Linked DNA regions of Halorhodospira halophila. The protein of the gene in region 2 interacts with the protein of the main gene of each other region in a pairwise test. Links are inferred from orthologs where the notes say so. Each region holds a gene or a part of one and is shown on either strand. Other genes may lie near its edges.

The links.
Region 1: the proteins of CCR79_RS11130 (region 2) and ftsB interact in binary tests that used the Escherichia coli proteins (3 or more experiments, as listed by UniProt). The link is inferred for Halorhodospira halophila from one-to-one orthologs.

Annotation. Positions count from the first base shown.
Region 1 is NZ_NHSN01000018.1:125,627-132,139, reverse strand. Bases 53-2,918 are described here. They hold ftsB (cell division protein FtsB), read left to right. Parts: upstream 53-1,282; coding sequence 1,283-1,555; downstream 1,556-2,918. Other genes in these bases: truD (tRNA pseudouridine(13) synthase TruD), read left to right, coding at 2,768-2,918; ispF (2-C-methyl-D-erythritol 2,4-cyclodiphosphate synthase), read left to right, coding at 2,283-2,771; ispD (2-C-methyl-D-erythritol 4-phosphate cytidylyltransferase), read left to right, coding at 1,552-2,283; eno (phosphopyruvate hydratase), read left to right, coding at 53-1,243. In the rest of the region: more of eno, read left to right, coding at 1-52; more of truD, read left to right, coding at 2,919-3,781; CCR79_RS07780 (Smr/MutS family protein), read right to left, coding at 3,815-4,378; 5'/3'-nucleotidase SurE, read left to right, coding at 4,467-5,222; CCR79_RS07770 (protein-L-isoaspartate(D-aspartate) O-methyltransferase), read left to right, coding at 5,222-5,884; CCR79_RS07765 (VTT domain-containing protein), read left to right, coding at 5,885-6,466; CCR79_RS07760 (peptidoglycan DD-metalloendopeptidase family protein), read left to right, coding at 6,474-6,513. UniProt on the Escherichia coli protein: Essential cell division protein. May link together the upstream cell division proteins, which are predominantly cytoplasmic, with the downstream cell division proteins, which are predominantly periplasmic.
Region 2 is NZ_NHSN01000025.1:374,084-381,944, forward strand. What follows is about bases 4,662-7,661. They hold CCR79_RS11130 (cell division protein FtsQ/DivIB), read right to left. Parts: upstream 6,549-7,661; coding sequence 5,775-6,548; downstream 4,662-5,774. Other genes in these bases: ftsA (cell division protein FtsA), read right to left, coding at 4,662-5,760; CCR79_RS11135 (D-alanine--D-alanine ligase), read right to left, coding at 6,545-7,459; murB (UDP-N-acetylmuramate dehydrogenase), read right to left, coding at 7,456-7,661. Also shown: CCR79_RS11100 (anthranilate synthase component II), read right to left, coding at 1-24; trpE (anthranilate synthase component I), read right to left, coding at 21-1,496; CCR79_RS11110 (phosphoglycolate phosphatase), read right to left, coding at 1,501-2,181; lpxC (UDP-3-O-acyl-N-acetylglucosamine deacetylase), read right to left, coding at 2,250-3,152; cell division protein FtsZ, read right to left, coding at 3,313-4,473; more of ftsA, read right to left, coding at 4,522-4,661; more of murB, read right to left, coding at 7,662-7,861. UniProt on the Escherichia coli protein: Essential cell division protein. May link together the upstream cell division proteins, which are predominantly cytoplasmic, with the downstream cell division proteins, which are predominantly periplasmic. May control correct divisome assembly.

The DNA.
Region 1 (6,513 bases), on a different replicon or contig from region 2:
CCGCGGCAACCCCACCGTCGAGGCGGATGTCTGGCTGGATGACGGCAGCTTCGGCCGCGCCGCGGTCCCCTCCGGGGCCTCGACCGGCAGCCGTGAGGCGGTGGAGCTGCGTGACGGCGGAGCGCGCTACAACGGCAAGGGGGTGCGCACCGCGGTGGAGCATGTCAATACCACCATCCGCGAGGCGCTGCAGGGCGTCAGTGCTGACGATCAGGCCGCCCTGGACCGGCAGCTGATCGAGCTTGACGGCAACCCCAACAAGGACCGCCTCGGTGCCAACGCCATCCTCGCCGTGTCCATGGCCGTGGCCCAGGCGGCGGCGCGCAGCCGCGGACTGCCCCTTTACCGCCACCTCCAGCAGGAGGGCTCCTCGGCTCAGTTGCCGGCACCGATGATGAATATCCTCAACGGCGGTGAGCACGCCGACAACAGCGTGGACATCCAGGAGTTCATGATCATGCCCCTCGGGTTCGATCGGTTCTCCGAGGCCCTGCGCTGTGGCGCCGAGATCTTCCACGCCCTGAAGAAGGTCCTCAACGAGCGCGGACTCTCCACGGCCGTCGGCGACGAAGGTGGCTTCGCCCCGGATCTGCCCTCCAACGAGGCGGCGCTGGAGGCCATCATCGAGGCCGTGGAGCGCGCCGGCTATCAGCCTGGTGAGCAGGTGGCCCTGGCTCTCGACGTGGCGAGCTCCGAGCTCCACAGCAACGGCCGCTATCGACTCGCCTCCGAGGGTCGTGACTTCGATGCGGCCTCTTTTGCCGACTACCTGGCGCAGCTCGTCGACCGGTATCCGATCGTCTCCATCGAGGACGGCATGGATGAGTCCGACTGGGACGGCTGGAAGATCCTAACCGAGCGCCTCGGGGACCGGGTGCAGCTGGTGGGCGACGACCTGTTCGTCACCAATCCGCAGATCCTGCGCCAGGGGATCGATCGCGGCATCGCCAACTCGATCCTGATCAAGCTCAATCAGATCGGTACGGTGACCGAGACGCTGGAGGCGATCCGCATGGCCGACGAGGCCGGCTACACTTCGGTGGTTTCCCACCGTTCGGGCGAGACCGAGGATGTGGCGATTGCCGATCTGGCCGTGGCGACGCGGGCGACCCAGATCAAGACCGGTTCGCTGTGCCGCTCGGATCGGGTGGCCAAGTACAACCAGCTGCTGCGCATCGAGCAGGAGCTTGGCGACGATGCCCGTTACGCGGGTCGCGACGCGCTCCGCCCCGAGCAGGGGTAGGCCGGTGACCACCGCGTGGGGCCGTCGCGGGAGGGCGCCATGCGTTGGGTGAACGGGTTGCTCGGCGTGCTGCTGATCCTGCTGCAGGGCCAGCTCTGGTTCGGGCAGGCCAGCATCCCCGGCCTGCTTGAGCTGCGCAGCGCAGTCGCCGCGCAGCAGGCGGAGAACGAGCGGGCCGAGGCGCGCAACGAGGCCCTGGCAGCCGAGGTGGAAAACCTCAAGGAGAGCACGGAGGCCCTCGAGGAGCGGGCACGCTATGAGCTCGGCATGATCCGTCAGGATGAGGTCTTCTACCAGGTCGTGGAGGAGTGATGGCGCGCTACTGGGCGGTGATACCGGCGGCGGGTGTCGGTCGGCGTATGGGGGGCGGGGATGGCCCCAAGCAGTACCGTTCGCTGTTGGGTCGGCCCGTTATCGGCTGGGCCCTGGAGCGCCTGCTCGGGCACCCAAAGGTAGCCGGGGCTGTCGTGGCGCTGGCTGCCGACGACGGCTACTGGAATGCCCTGGGCCTGGCCGACGAGCTGCCGGACAAGCCCGTGCACCGTGTTGATGGAGGCGCCGAGCGGCGCGATTCGGTGCGGGCGGCCCTGGATTACCTAAGCGGGATCGCCGGGCCGGAGGACCGCGTGCTGGTCCACGATGCCGTGCGTCCTTGTCTCAGCGCGGCGGAGCTGGACCGGCTGATCGAGGAGGGTGGCCCGGCCGCCGATGGGGCGCTGCTGGCGACCCCCGTGCGCGATACCCTCAAGCGTGCCGCCGCGGGGTGCGTGGATGCCACCGTCTCTCGGGACGGGCTATGGCAGGCGCAGACGCCGCAGCTTTTCCCGCTGGAGCGTCTTTCCGCGGCACTGGATGCGGCCCTTGCGGCCGGTGTCGCCGTCACCGACGAGGCGCAGGCTGTGGAGTGGCACGGCGGTCACCCGCGTCTGGTGACCGGCGAGGCCGGCAATCTGAAGATCACTCACCAGGCTGACCTGGATCTGGCTGCCGCCGTGCTCGCGGCGCAGCGGGCGGCCACAGAGAGGGAGCGAACGGCGTGATTCGTGTCGGGCAGGGTTTTGATGTTCATCGCTTCGGCGGCAAGGGCGAGGGGTTTCGGCTGGGCGGGGTGGCCATTCCGTACCACAAGCGGCTGGAGGCCCACTCGGACGGCGATGTGCTCTTGCACGCGGTCACCGATGCCCTGCTCGGAGCGTGTGGACTGGGGGATATCGGCCGCCACTTTCCGGACGACGACCCGCGCTGGCGGGATGCGGACAGCACCGGGCTGCTGGCATCGACGCTGCGGTTGGCCGCGGAGGCTGGATGGGTGCCGGTGAACGTTGATGGCACCGTGATTGCCCAGGCCCCCAAGTTGGCCCCCTACATCGATGCCATGCGGCAGGCCACGGCGGATGCCATGGAGCTGGCGCCCGGGGCGGTCAACGTCAAGGCGACCACCAGCGAGCGGCTCGGTTTCACCGGGCGTGGCGAGGGGGTCGCCGCGATGGCCGTTGTCCTGGTGGAATCGGCCCCGGGGCGGGGTTGATCCGGGCCTTCGGCGGTCCCCTGGGTACGGCGCGACTGCGCGCCTGTCCCGAGGACTTCCGGGTGGATGAAATCCTCCCGTTCCGGCCTTCCGGCGGTGGAGAGCACTGCCTGCTCCAGATTCGCAAGAGGGGCTGGACCACCGAGGCGGTCGCCCGGCTGCTGGCATCCCAGGCCGGCGTGGCGCGGGGTGCGGTGAGCTTCGCCGGCCTCAAGGACCGGCACGCGGTCACCACGCAGTGGTTCTCCGTTCACGCGCCGAAGCCATGCCCGGCCCTCGCGCCGGGCTGCCTGGACGACGGCCTGGAGGTCGTCAGCGCCACACGCAATGCCCGCAAGCTGCGGCGCGGAGCGCTCAGCGGCAACCGCTTCAGCCTGCTTATGCGCAACGTGTCCGCGCCGCGCCGGGCGGTGGAGCGGCGGTTGCTGGCCATTGCCCGGTGCGGGGTGCCCAATTATTTCGGCCCGCAGCGGTTCGGGCGCGGGGGCCGCAATCTGCAGCAGGCCCGTGCCTGGCTGCTCGATGGCGAGCCGGTGCGGGGGCGCACCGTGCGGGGGCTGTTGATCTCCGCGGTGCGCTCGGACCTGTTCAATCGTGTGCTGGCGCGGCGAGTGGCGGCGGGTAGCTGGGATGTCGTGCGGCCCGGAGAGCGAGCAGCCCTCGATGGCACCGGCAGTCACTTCCCCGTGGAGGTGCTTGACGCCGCGCTGCGTCGCCGCGTTGTCCAGGGTGATGTCCACCCCACTGGGCCGTTGCCGGGGGTCGAGGGCGACGGGCCGAGAGGCGAGGTGGCCACCCTCGAGTCCGAGGTCCTGTCCGAAGAGCCAGAGCTGCTCGGCGCGCTCGCCCAGCGGGGCGTTCGCGCCGACCGGCGGCCGCTGCGCCTGATGCCTCGGCGGCTGGCCTGGCACTGGCCCGCGCCGGATACCCTCTCGCTTGAGTTCACCCTGACCGCCGGGGCTTACGCCACCACAGTGGTCGCTGAGATCCTCGATACCGCGGAGGAGTGAGGCCCGCGTCCCCGGCGGCCGGGGACGCGGCTCCTAGCCCCGGTTGCGCAGCAGCACGTAGACGGCTCCGGTGCCGCCATCGCTCTCCGGGGCCGAGGCAAAGGCCAGAACGTCGTCGCGGCGCCTCAGCCATTGATCCACCGAAACCTTGAGCACCGGTTGCGGCTGTCGCGAGCCGCGTCCCTTGCCGTGGATGATACGCACGCAACGCAAACCGCGATCAGCGGCGCTCGCTAGGAAGAGCACCAGCTCACGGTAGGCCTCGCGCCGGGTTAGCCCGTGCAGATCCAGCTGGGCCGCCGGCGGGTAGTGCCCCCGGCGTAACTGTCGGATCACGCGTCGCTGGACCCCGGCGCGGTAGTAGAGCAGTTCCTCGCCGGTCTCGACCTCCGCCGGGTCGGGCGGGGGATCGAGCAGGCTCTCGACAACCCGGCGTTCGTCGGCTTCACGCTGGGCAGGGCGGGGCGGCGGGGGAGGCGGTCGCGTATCGGCCCGGTCGTTTTCGTAACGGCGCACGCCGGCCATGGCCCGGCGGAACACGGCCGCCTCGTCCGCCGGGTCGCGGGAGTCGCCGCTGTCGTCTTGCCCGTTGCTCATGCCCAACCCCACGGTGGTGCTCCCCGACACGTTATACTGCCAATCTTGGCGGCAACTGTGTGTTCGAGGCTGCGCCTGCAGGAGCGAGATGTACATTCTGATCAGCAACGATGATGGTTACCAGGCCGAGGGGATCCTGACCCTGGCCGAACGGCTCGGCACCGTGGCGCGGGTGACCGTGATGGCGCCCGAACGGGACCGCAGCGGAGCCAGCAATTCGCTGACGCTTGAGGACCCCATCCGGGTCAATCAGATCGAGCCCCACCGTTACCGGGTCCAGGGAACACCGACCGACTGTGTGCACCTGGCGCTCACCGGGCTGCTGGAGGAGGATCCGGACATGGTCTTCTCCGGCATCAATGCCGGTGCCAATCTGGGCGACGACGTGCTCTACAGCGGCACGGTGGCGGCCGCCATGGAAGGGCGCTACCTGGGGCTGCCGGCGGTGGCCATCTCCCTGGCCGGGACCTGGGCGCCGGTCCACTACGACACGGCGGCGCGGGTGGCCGTCAAGCTGCTCGAGCAGATCCAGGATGATCCGCTGCCGCCGGATAGCATCCTCAACGTCAACGTGCCGGATCTGCCCTGGGATGAGATCCAGGGCTTCCACGCCACTCGGCTCGGCTGCCGCCACCGGGCCGAGCCGGTGATCAAGCAGCACGATCCGCGCGGTCGCACCATCTACTGGGTGGGGCCACCGGGCTCGGAACAGGACGCCGGCCCGGGGACCGACTTCTACGCGGTGCGCAACGGCTTCGTCTCGGTGACGCCGATTCAGGTCGACCTGACCCGGCACCAGGGGCTGGAGCAGGTCCGCGGCTGGCTGGACGGGGTGACCTGGTGATGCGCGAGCGGAATGCAACCGGTATCGGCATGACGTCTCAGCGGACCCGGGACCGGCTGGTGGAAGCGCTGGCCGCCCAGGGGATCCACGATGAACGGGTGCTGGCGGCGCTGCGCGAGGTACCCCGCCACCTCTTCGTGGACGAGGCCCTGGAGAGCCGCGCCTACGAAAACACCCCGCTGCCCATCGGCGAGGGGCAAACCATCTCCCAGCCCTGGGTGGTGGCGCGGATGACGGAACTGCTGCTCGAACAAGGGGTGCCGGAGCGCGTGCTGGAGGTGGGGACCGGCTCGGGGTACCAGGCGGCGGTACTGGCCCGGCTCGTGCCTCGGGTCTACAGCGTCGAGCGTATCGGCTCGCTGTTGCGCAAGGCCCGCGAGCGGCTGCACACCGCCCGCCTGTTCAACTGCCAGCTCCGCCACGGGGACGGCTACGAGGGCTGGCCCGAGTACGCCCCCTACGACGGCATCATCGTGACCGCGGCGCCGGAGGCGCTACCGGAGGCGCTGCTTGAGCAGCTTGCCGACGGGGGACGTCTGGTGGCGCCGATTGGCGGGGCCGGTTACCAGGAGCTGCTGGTGGTGGATCGTCGTGGCGACGAGTACGAGCAGCGTCGGGCGGCCGGGGTCTCTTTCGTGCCGATGCTTGAGGGGCGGATCTGAGTGCGACTGTTCGGACCGCTGTACAGCTGGACGGTACGGTGGGCGGGTCACCGCCGGGCCCCCTGGGCCCTGGGTGGGCTCAGCGTCGCCGAGTCGTCGGTGTTTCCGATCCCGCCGGATGTCTTGCTCGCGCCGATGTCCCTGGCGCGGCCGAACCGGGCGGCGGCCTTCGCCCTGATCGCCACGGTGGGGTCCGTGCTCGGTGGATTGATCGGCTACGCCCTGGGCCACTTCGCCCTCTATCTGGTTGAGCCCTGGATCGCGGCTGCCGACTACGAGCAGGCCTATCGGACGGCGGTGGACTGGTTCCAGGATTGGGGCTTCTGGGTGGTGCTGGTGGCGGGCTTCTCGCCGATCCCCTACAAGGTCTTTACCGTGGCGGCCGGTGCCACCGGGGTTGCCCTGGTTCCGTTTGTGGTCGCGTCGCTGCTCGGGCGTGGGGCACGGTTCTTCCTGGTAGCGGGGCTGGTAGCCTGGGGAGGAGCCCGGCTTGAGCCCTGGCTCCTGCGCCACGTCGAGCGGATCGGCTGGATCAGTGTCGTCCTGCTGCTGCTCGGAATGCTGTGGGTCAAATACGGATAGCCGTCCCATGGTGGGCAACCCGTCGCGAGCGCTGGCCTGGGCACTGA
Region 2 (7,861 bases):
GTAGTTGTCGATCATCAGGATCATAAGCCAGCCTCGGCCATCTCGACGGCGCGCAGCAACGCCCGGCCCTTGTTCAGGGTCTCTTTCCACTCCAGCTCGGGGACCGAGTCGGCGACCACCCCGGCGCCCGCCTGGACATGGACCTGGCCATCGTGGACCACCGCCGTGCGGATGGCGATGGCGGTATCCATATTGCCCGACCAGGACAGATAGCCGACGGCCCCGGCGTAAACGCCCCGCTTGACCGGCTCGACCTCGTCGATGATCTCCATGGCGCGGATCTTCGGCGCGCCGGAGACTGTCCCGGCGGGGAACGTGGCCCGCAGCACGTCCATGGGGCCGAGCCCGGGACGCAGCCGGCCAACCACGTTAGAGACGATGTGCATGACCTGGGAGTAGCGCTCCACCACCATGCGCTCGGTCAGGCGCACGGTGCCGGTCTCGGCCACCCGGCCGACGTCGTTGCGCCCGAGGTCGATGAGCATCACGTGCTCGGCGATCTCCTTAGGGTCCGAGACCAGTTCCTGCTCCAGCTCCCGGTCGCGGGCTTCGGTGGCCCCGCGCTTGCGGGTCCCGGCGATGGGACGCACGGCCACCTCGCCATCCTCGAGGCGGACCAGGATCTCCGGCGAGGATCCGACCACCTGGCACGCACCCAGATCGAGGAAATACATGTAAGGCGACGGATTGGTGCAACGCAACGCCCGGTAGAGATCGAGCGGCTCGGCGCTGAACGGCATGCTCATGCGCTGCGAGGGAACCACCTGCATCACGTCGCCTGCAGCGATATACTCGCGGATCCGCTCCACCGCGTCCTCGAAGCCGGCCTGGGTGAAGTTGTAGCGGGGCTCGCCGGCCGCCACACCACGCCCCCGGGACGGGGGCCGCTGCACGGGCTCGGCCAGCCGCGCGGCCAGCTCGTCGAGCCGGGCTAGCCCGGCCTCATAGGCGCCGGGCTCGCGCGGGTCGCAGTGGACCACCAGGTAGAGCCGGCCAGCGAGGTTGTCGAAGACCACCACCTCCTCGGCCTCCACCAGGCAGATATCCGGCAGCCCCAGGGCGTCTTCCGGGGCCCCCTCAGCCAGGCGCGGCTCGACGTAACGCACGGTATCGTAGCCGAAATACCCCACCAGCCCGCCGAGAAAACGCGGCATCTGCGGGAATCCGGAGGGCGTTGCGGCGCGGTGGCGGTGCTGGTAGGCCTCGATCCAGGCGAGCGGATCGCGAACCTGCTCCTCGTCGACCAGCGCGCCGTCGCGGCGAACCTCGACCCGGTGGCCGTAGACGGCGATCTCGGTCCGGGCCGGCAGGCCGATGATGGAGTAGCGCCCCCACTTCTCGCCACCTTCCACCGACTCAAAGAGGAAGGAGCGCGGCCCGCGGGCGAGCTTGAGATAGGTGGACAGCGGCGTGTCGAGATCGGCCAGCACCTCCCGGATAAGGGGGATACGGGTGTAGCCGGCCTCGGCGAGGCTGTGGAATTCGTGCTCTTTCATCGCCTCAGGCCGCCCCGCGAAGCAGCGTGACCACGCCGCTGAGGTCATCGACGATGGCGTCGGCCCCCAGATCCTCCGGCGCGACGCCGCGGCGATAGCCGTAGGGCACGCAGACTACCGGGATGCCGGCGTTGTGCGCCGCTTCGACATCGGTGCTCGAGTCGCCGACCATCAGCACCGTCCGCGACGCCGCGCCCAGGCGCTCCATGGCCAGGCGCAGCGGCTCGGGATCGGGCTTGCGCGCCTCGGTGCACTCGCCGCCGACGACCACATCGATGGCGTCGGCCACGCCCATGCCCTCGAGGATCGGCTCGGCGAAGCGCCGCGGCTTGTTGGTGACCACGGCCAGACGCATGCCGGCCCGGGCCAGCGCCTGCACGGTCTCCACAACCCCGGGGAAGGGGCGACTGTGGACATAAACGGCCTCGCCGTAGCACTCGAAGAAGCGCTCCAGGGCGGTGTCCAGTTCCTCGTCGGGCGGGGTACCGTCGTCCTCGCCGGTGAGGGCACGCGCCACCAGCCGTCGGGCGCCGTTGCCCACCCAGCCACGGACCTGCTCCTCGGTTACCGGAGACCGGTCCCGCTCGGTGAGAACCTGGTTGATGGCAGCGGTCAGATCCGGGGCGCTATCCACCAGCGTCCCGTCCAGATCGAAGAGAATCGCGCGAGTCAGCGAGAGATCCATAGCCAGCTTTCAGGCAGAAAGCTACACCCTACCGGCTGGCCGGCCCGGACCGCAAGCTGCTGCGGCGCTCAGGCCACCACCGGCTGATCGTAGGCAATGGGCAGTTCGTCGAGCTCCTCGAAGGTCACCTCCTCCCAGGCGTGCTCGTGCTCGAGGAGCTTGCGCAGGAGGCGGTTGTTGAGGGCGTGCCCGGACTTGTGCCCGTGGAAAGAGCCGATCAGGCTGCTGCCCAGCAGGTAGAGGTCGCCGATGGCGTCGAGGATCTTGTGCTTGACGAATTCGTCCCGGTAGCGCAGCCCGTCCTCGTTCAGCACCCGGTAGTCGTCGACCACGATGGCGTTGTCCAGGCTGCCCCCCAGGGCCAGACGGGAAGCCCGCAGCGCCTCGATCTCCTTCATGAACCCGAAGGTCCGCGCCCGGCTGACCTCCTTGATGAACGAGGTCGAGGAGAAATCCACCTCGGCCCGGGCGTGCTGATCGAGGAAGACCGGATGGTCGAAGTCGATGGTGAAGCTGACCTTGAAGCCCTCGAAGGGCTCGAAGGCCACCCACTTGTCACCGTCGACGACCTGGACCGGCTCCAGGATGCGCACAAAGCGCTTCGGCGCCTCCTGCTCCTTGATCCCGGCAGAGCGGACCAGGAACACAAAAGGCGCCGCACTGCCGTCCATAATCGGTACCTCGGCGGCGGAGAGATCGACGTAGCAGTTGTCGATCCCGAGTCCGGCCAGCGCCGAGAGCAGGTGCTCGACGGTGGACACGCGCACCCCGTCCTCGACCAGGCAGGTCGAGAGACGGGTGTCGCCCACCGCAGCGGCCGTTGCCTTGATCTCGCGATCGAGATCCGTCCGCCGGAATATGATGCCCGCATTGGCCGGAGCCGGGCGGAGGGTCAGGTAGACCTTCTCGCCGGTGTGCAGGCCCACGCCGGTCGCGCGGATGCTGTTCTTCAAGGTGCGTTGACGGATCATGGCTCGACTCGGCTCCACTGCTCATGCGGCTACATGTGTGCTCAGCCGCAACCAGCGCGACCGGACACACCGCCTTCACCGTTTATAGCGGCGAGACGTCGCGAAATATTAGTGTAACAAATCCAAAAAGTATATTGCAGCGCACAAAACGCGCCGCGCCTCAGTCGGCCTGGCGACGCAGGAACGCCGGGATATCCAGGTACTCCATGTCGCCGTCGGTATCCGCCTCCTTGCGCTCGTTGGCGGCGTTCTGCCGGATCACCGTGGGCCGGTCGAGCTGCGCGTAGTCGACCTCGCCGGTGTGCTTGCGCGGACCGGGCTGCGCCTGCTGGGCGACGCGAGCCACATCCTCAGCGGACTGAACCGCCGGCCCCAGACCGGTGGCCACCACCGTCACGCGCAGCTCGTCCTCCAGTTCGGGGTCGATCACGGCACCGACCACCACGGTCGCCTCGTCGGAGGCGTACTCGCGCACGGCGTTGCCGACCTCGTCGAACTCGCCGATGGAGAGGTTGTAGCCACCGGTGACGTTGACCAGAACACCGTTGGCGCCGGCCAGGTTGAAGTCCTCGAGCAGCGGGCAGGCGATGGCCCGGTCGGCCGCCTCGCGGGCACGCCCCTCGCCCGAGGCCACGCCGTTGCCCATCACCGCCATGCCCATCTCGGACATCACGGTGCGCACGTCGGCAAAGTCGACGTTGATCAGGCCCGGACGGGTGATCAGCTCAGCAATACCGCGCACCGCGCCATGGAGCACGTCGTTGGCCGACTTGAAGGCGTCGATCAGGGTCAGGTTCTTGCCGAGCACCGGCAGAAGCCGCTCATTGGGGATGGTGATCAGCGAATCGACGCTGTTCTCCAGCTCCTTGATGCCCTCCTGGGCCACGCCCATGCGCTTGTTGCCCTCGAACGGGAACGGCTTGGTCACCACCGCCACGGCGAGGATGCCCATCTCGCGGGCGACCTCGGCCACCACCGGGGCCGCCCCCGTGCCCGTGCCACCGCCCATGCCGGCGGTGATGAAGACCATGTCCGCCCCGTCGAGCACTTCCTGAAGGCGGTCACGGGACTCCTCGGCCGCCTGCCGGCCGGTGGTCGGATCGGCCCCGGCCCCCAGGCCCTTGGTGATGCCGGAACCGAGCTGCACCGTCACCCCGGCGCGGGTATTGGCCAGGGCCTGGGCGTCGGTGTTGGCGTAGATGAACTCCACGCCCTCGATCTCGCTCTCAACCATGTGCTGGACGGCGTTGCCACCGCCGCCGCCGACTCCGATCACCTTGATGACCGCGTTCTGATTGGCGGTATCCATCAGATCAAACATGATGCTGCCCTCCTCAAGCGTCGCGGACGCTAGCGATTACTGAAATGACTAGAAATTGCCCTTGAACCAGTTCTTCATCCGCCCCCACAAGGCGGTTATCCCGGCGTCCTGCGCCAGCGCCGGCGACATGCCGCTTTCGCGGTTGCGCGCGCCGAAGGCGAGCAGACCGACGCCGGTGGAGTACATCGGGTTGCGCACCACATCGGATAGGCCGGTAACGAACTTCGGCACCCCGATGCGCACCGGCAGGTGGAAGACCTCCTCGGCCAGATCGGTGACCCCCTCCATCTTCGAGCTACCGCCGGTGAGCACGATGCCCGCCGGGATCAGATCTTCGAAGCCGCTCTTGCGCAGCTCCGACTGCACCAGCGAGAGCAGTTCCTCGTAGCGCGGCTCCACCACCGACGCCAGCGACTGGCGGGACAGGCGGCGCGGCGGCCGGTCACCCACCGAGGGCACCTCGATGCTCTCCTCGGGGTTGGCCAGCTGCGACAGGGCGCAGGCGTAGCGCACCTTGATGTCCTCGGCGTGGTGCGTCGGCGTCCGCAGCGCCACCGCGATGTCGTTGGTGACCTGGTGCCCGGCGATGGGGATGACGGCGGTATGGCGGATGGCGCCGCCGGTGAACACCGCGATATCGGTGGTCCCGCCGCCGATATCGACGAGGCAGACGCCCAGCTCCTTCTCGTCGTCGCTGAGCACAGCGTGGCTCGCCGCCAGCTGCTGGAGAACGATGTCGTCCACGTCCAGCTGGCAGCGGCGGACGCACTTGGTGATGTTGTCCGCCGCCGAGACCGCACCGGTGACCATGTGGACCCGCGCCTCCAGCCGCACGCCGGCCATGCCCAGGGGATCGCGGATACCCTCCTGGCTGTCGATGACGAACTCCTGCGGGATCACGTGCAGGATCTGCTGGTCCGCCGGGATCGCCACCGCCTTGGCCCCATCGAGGACACGCTCCAGATCGGCCTGGCGGACCTCCTTGTCGCGGATGGCCACCATCCCGTGGGAGTTGAGGCTGCGGATGTGGCTGCCCGAGATCCCGACATAGGCCGAATGGATCTCGCAGCCGGCCATCAGCTCGGCCTCCTCGATGGCGCGCTGGATCGACTGCACCGTGGAGTCGATATTCACCACCACGCCCTTCTTGAGACCGTGGGACGGGTGGCTGCCCACACCGATCACCTCCAGCTCGCCCTCCTCCTTGGCCTCGCCGACGATGGCGACCACCTTCGAGGTACCGATATCGAGGCCCACCAACAGGCTGTCTTCGCTCTTTCGCACCATGCTCTGCTCCGCCTTCAGTCCGCTTCGTCTGCCGCACCCCAAGCCACGGCAAAGCCGTTGGGGTAGCGCAGATCGACCCGCTCCATCGGGGCCTCTTGTCGTTCTTCCAAGGCCGGCAGCACGGCGGCGAAGCGCTCCACGCGCTCGCCCGGGTGCTGCCGGCCCAGGGCCATCTCAATGCCGCCCTCCAGCCGCGCGCTCCAGGACCCCCGGGGCGAAAGACCGAGCGCCACCAGGTTGACACCGCGCTCAGCGAGTCGTTGCTGCACCTCCCTGAACAAGCCGGCCATCTCACCCTCGCTGCCGTCCGGACCGCGCAGCACCGGGAGCCCCTCCGGGATGCTCGCCGGCCGCGGCTCGAACCGCCCGCCGTCGCGGTCGACCAGCGCCTGCTCTCCCCAGCGCGCCAGCGGCTCGCGCTCACGCAAGGTCACTTGGATCCGCCCCGGCCAGGCCCGGCGCACCTCGGCACCCGCCACCCAGGGCAGCGCCTCCAGGGCGTCCCGGGCGCCGCGCACATCCACCCCCAGCACACTCCTGTGCAAGTGCGGTGCCAGCGCCTGGCGCAAGTCATCGTCCGCCACGCGCTCCGGCGCGGCGCTCAGTTCCACCCGCTCCAGGGGCAGAATCCGCCCCTCCTGAAGCGCCACGGTGGCCATACCGGCAGCGCCGGTGGCCAACAGCGCCACCGCTCCACCCCAGAGCCAGCCCCGCAGCCCCGGGGCGCCGACCCGCTTGCGGCGCATAGGCTGCCGGCCCAGCAGGTCTCTCCAGTCTTCGCGGCTCACGGCAACGCCTCCCCGAGAATGCGAGCCACCAGCTCATCGAAACCGATACCGGCCTGCGCCGCAGCGATCGGGACCAGCGAGTGATCCGTCATGCCCGGGATGGTGTTCACCTCCAACAGCCACCAGCGTCCGTCGGCATCCCGCATGACATCCACCCGCCCCCAACCGTTGCCGCCGCTGGCGGAAAAGGCCTCGCGACACAGCGCGCCGAGCTCCGCCTCCTCGTCCGCACCCAGACCGCTCGGGCAGTGGTGCCCGGTATCGTCGGCCTGGTACTTGGCGGCGTAGTCGAAGAAGGCGTGGGATGTCTCCAGCCGGATCGACGGCAACGCCCGATCGCCGAGCAGCGCCACGGTGTACTCCTCGCCCTCGACCCACTGCTCCGCGAGGACTGTATCGTCGTAGGCCGCCGCTGCCCGGTAGGCCTCGGCCAGCTGCGCCGGCCCGTCAACCCGGGTCATGCCCAGACTCGACCCTTCCCGGACCGGCTTGACGATCACCGGATACGCCAGCCCCTCGGCCAGCACCGGAGACTCGCTGGTGAGCAGCTGACCCGCCGGCGTGGGCAGTCCACTACCCTGCCAGAGCCGTTTGCAGCGCCACTTGTCCATGCCCAGCGCCGAGCCGAGGACACCGCTGCCGGTGTACGGCACCCCGAGCAGCTCCAGCAGCCCCTGTACCGTACCGTCCTCACCCCCCCGCCCATGCAGGGCGATGAAGACCACGTCGTAGCCCCGCAGCCCCTCCAGGGCGCGGTCACGGGGGTCGTAGGCCTCGGCGTCGTAGCCGCGGCGCTGCAGCGCGGCGAGCACCGCCCCGCCACTGCGCAGGGAGATGTCCCGCTCGGCGGAAGTGCCCCCCATGAGCACCGCCACGCGACCGACCCGCTGCGGATCCGGGATACCAGTCATGGCCGCACCTCCCCGATCACATGAACCTCGGGTTCCAGCCATACACCGTGCACCACAGCAACCCGCTCCCGGACCTGCGCCATGAGCCCCTCGATATCCGCCGCACTGCCACCCTCGTTGATGATGAAATTGGCGTGGCGCTCGGAGACCCGGGCACCGCCGCGCCGCGCCCCCTTCAAACCGGCCTCCTCAATCAGCCGCCCGGCCGCATCCCCCGTGGGATTGCGGAAGACCGAACCGCAAGTGGGCTGCCCCACTGGCTGCACGGCGTTGCGATGCTGCAGCAGCGCCCGCACCCGCTCGCGGAGCACCTGCGCATCGGCGGGGGGCAGTTCCCAGGTCGCGGCTAGGAACCACTCGCCGGCGGGGCCGGCCACACTGCGATAGCCGATCCGGAAATCG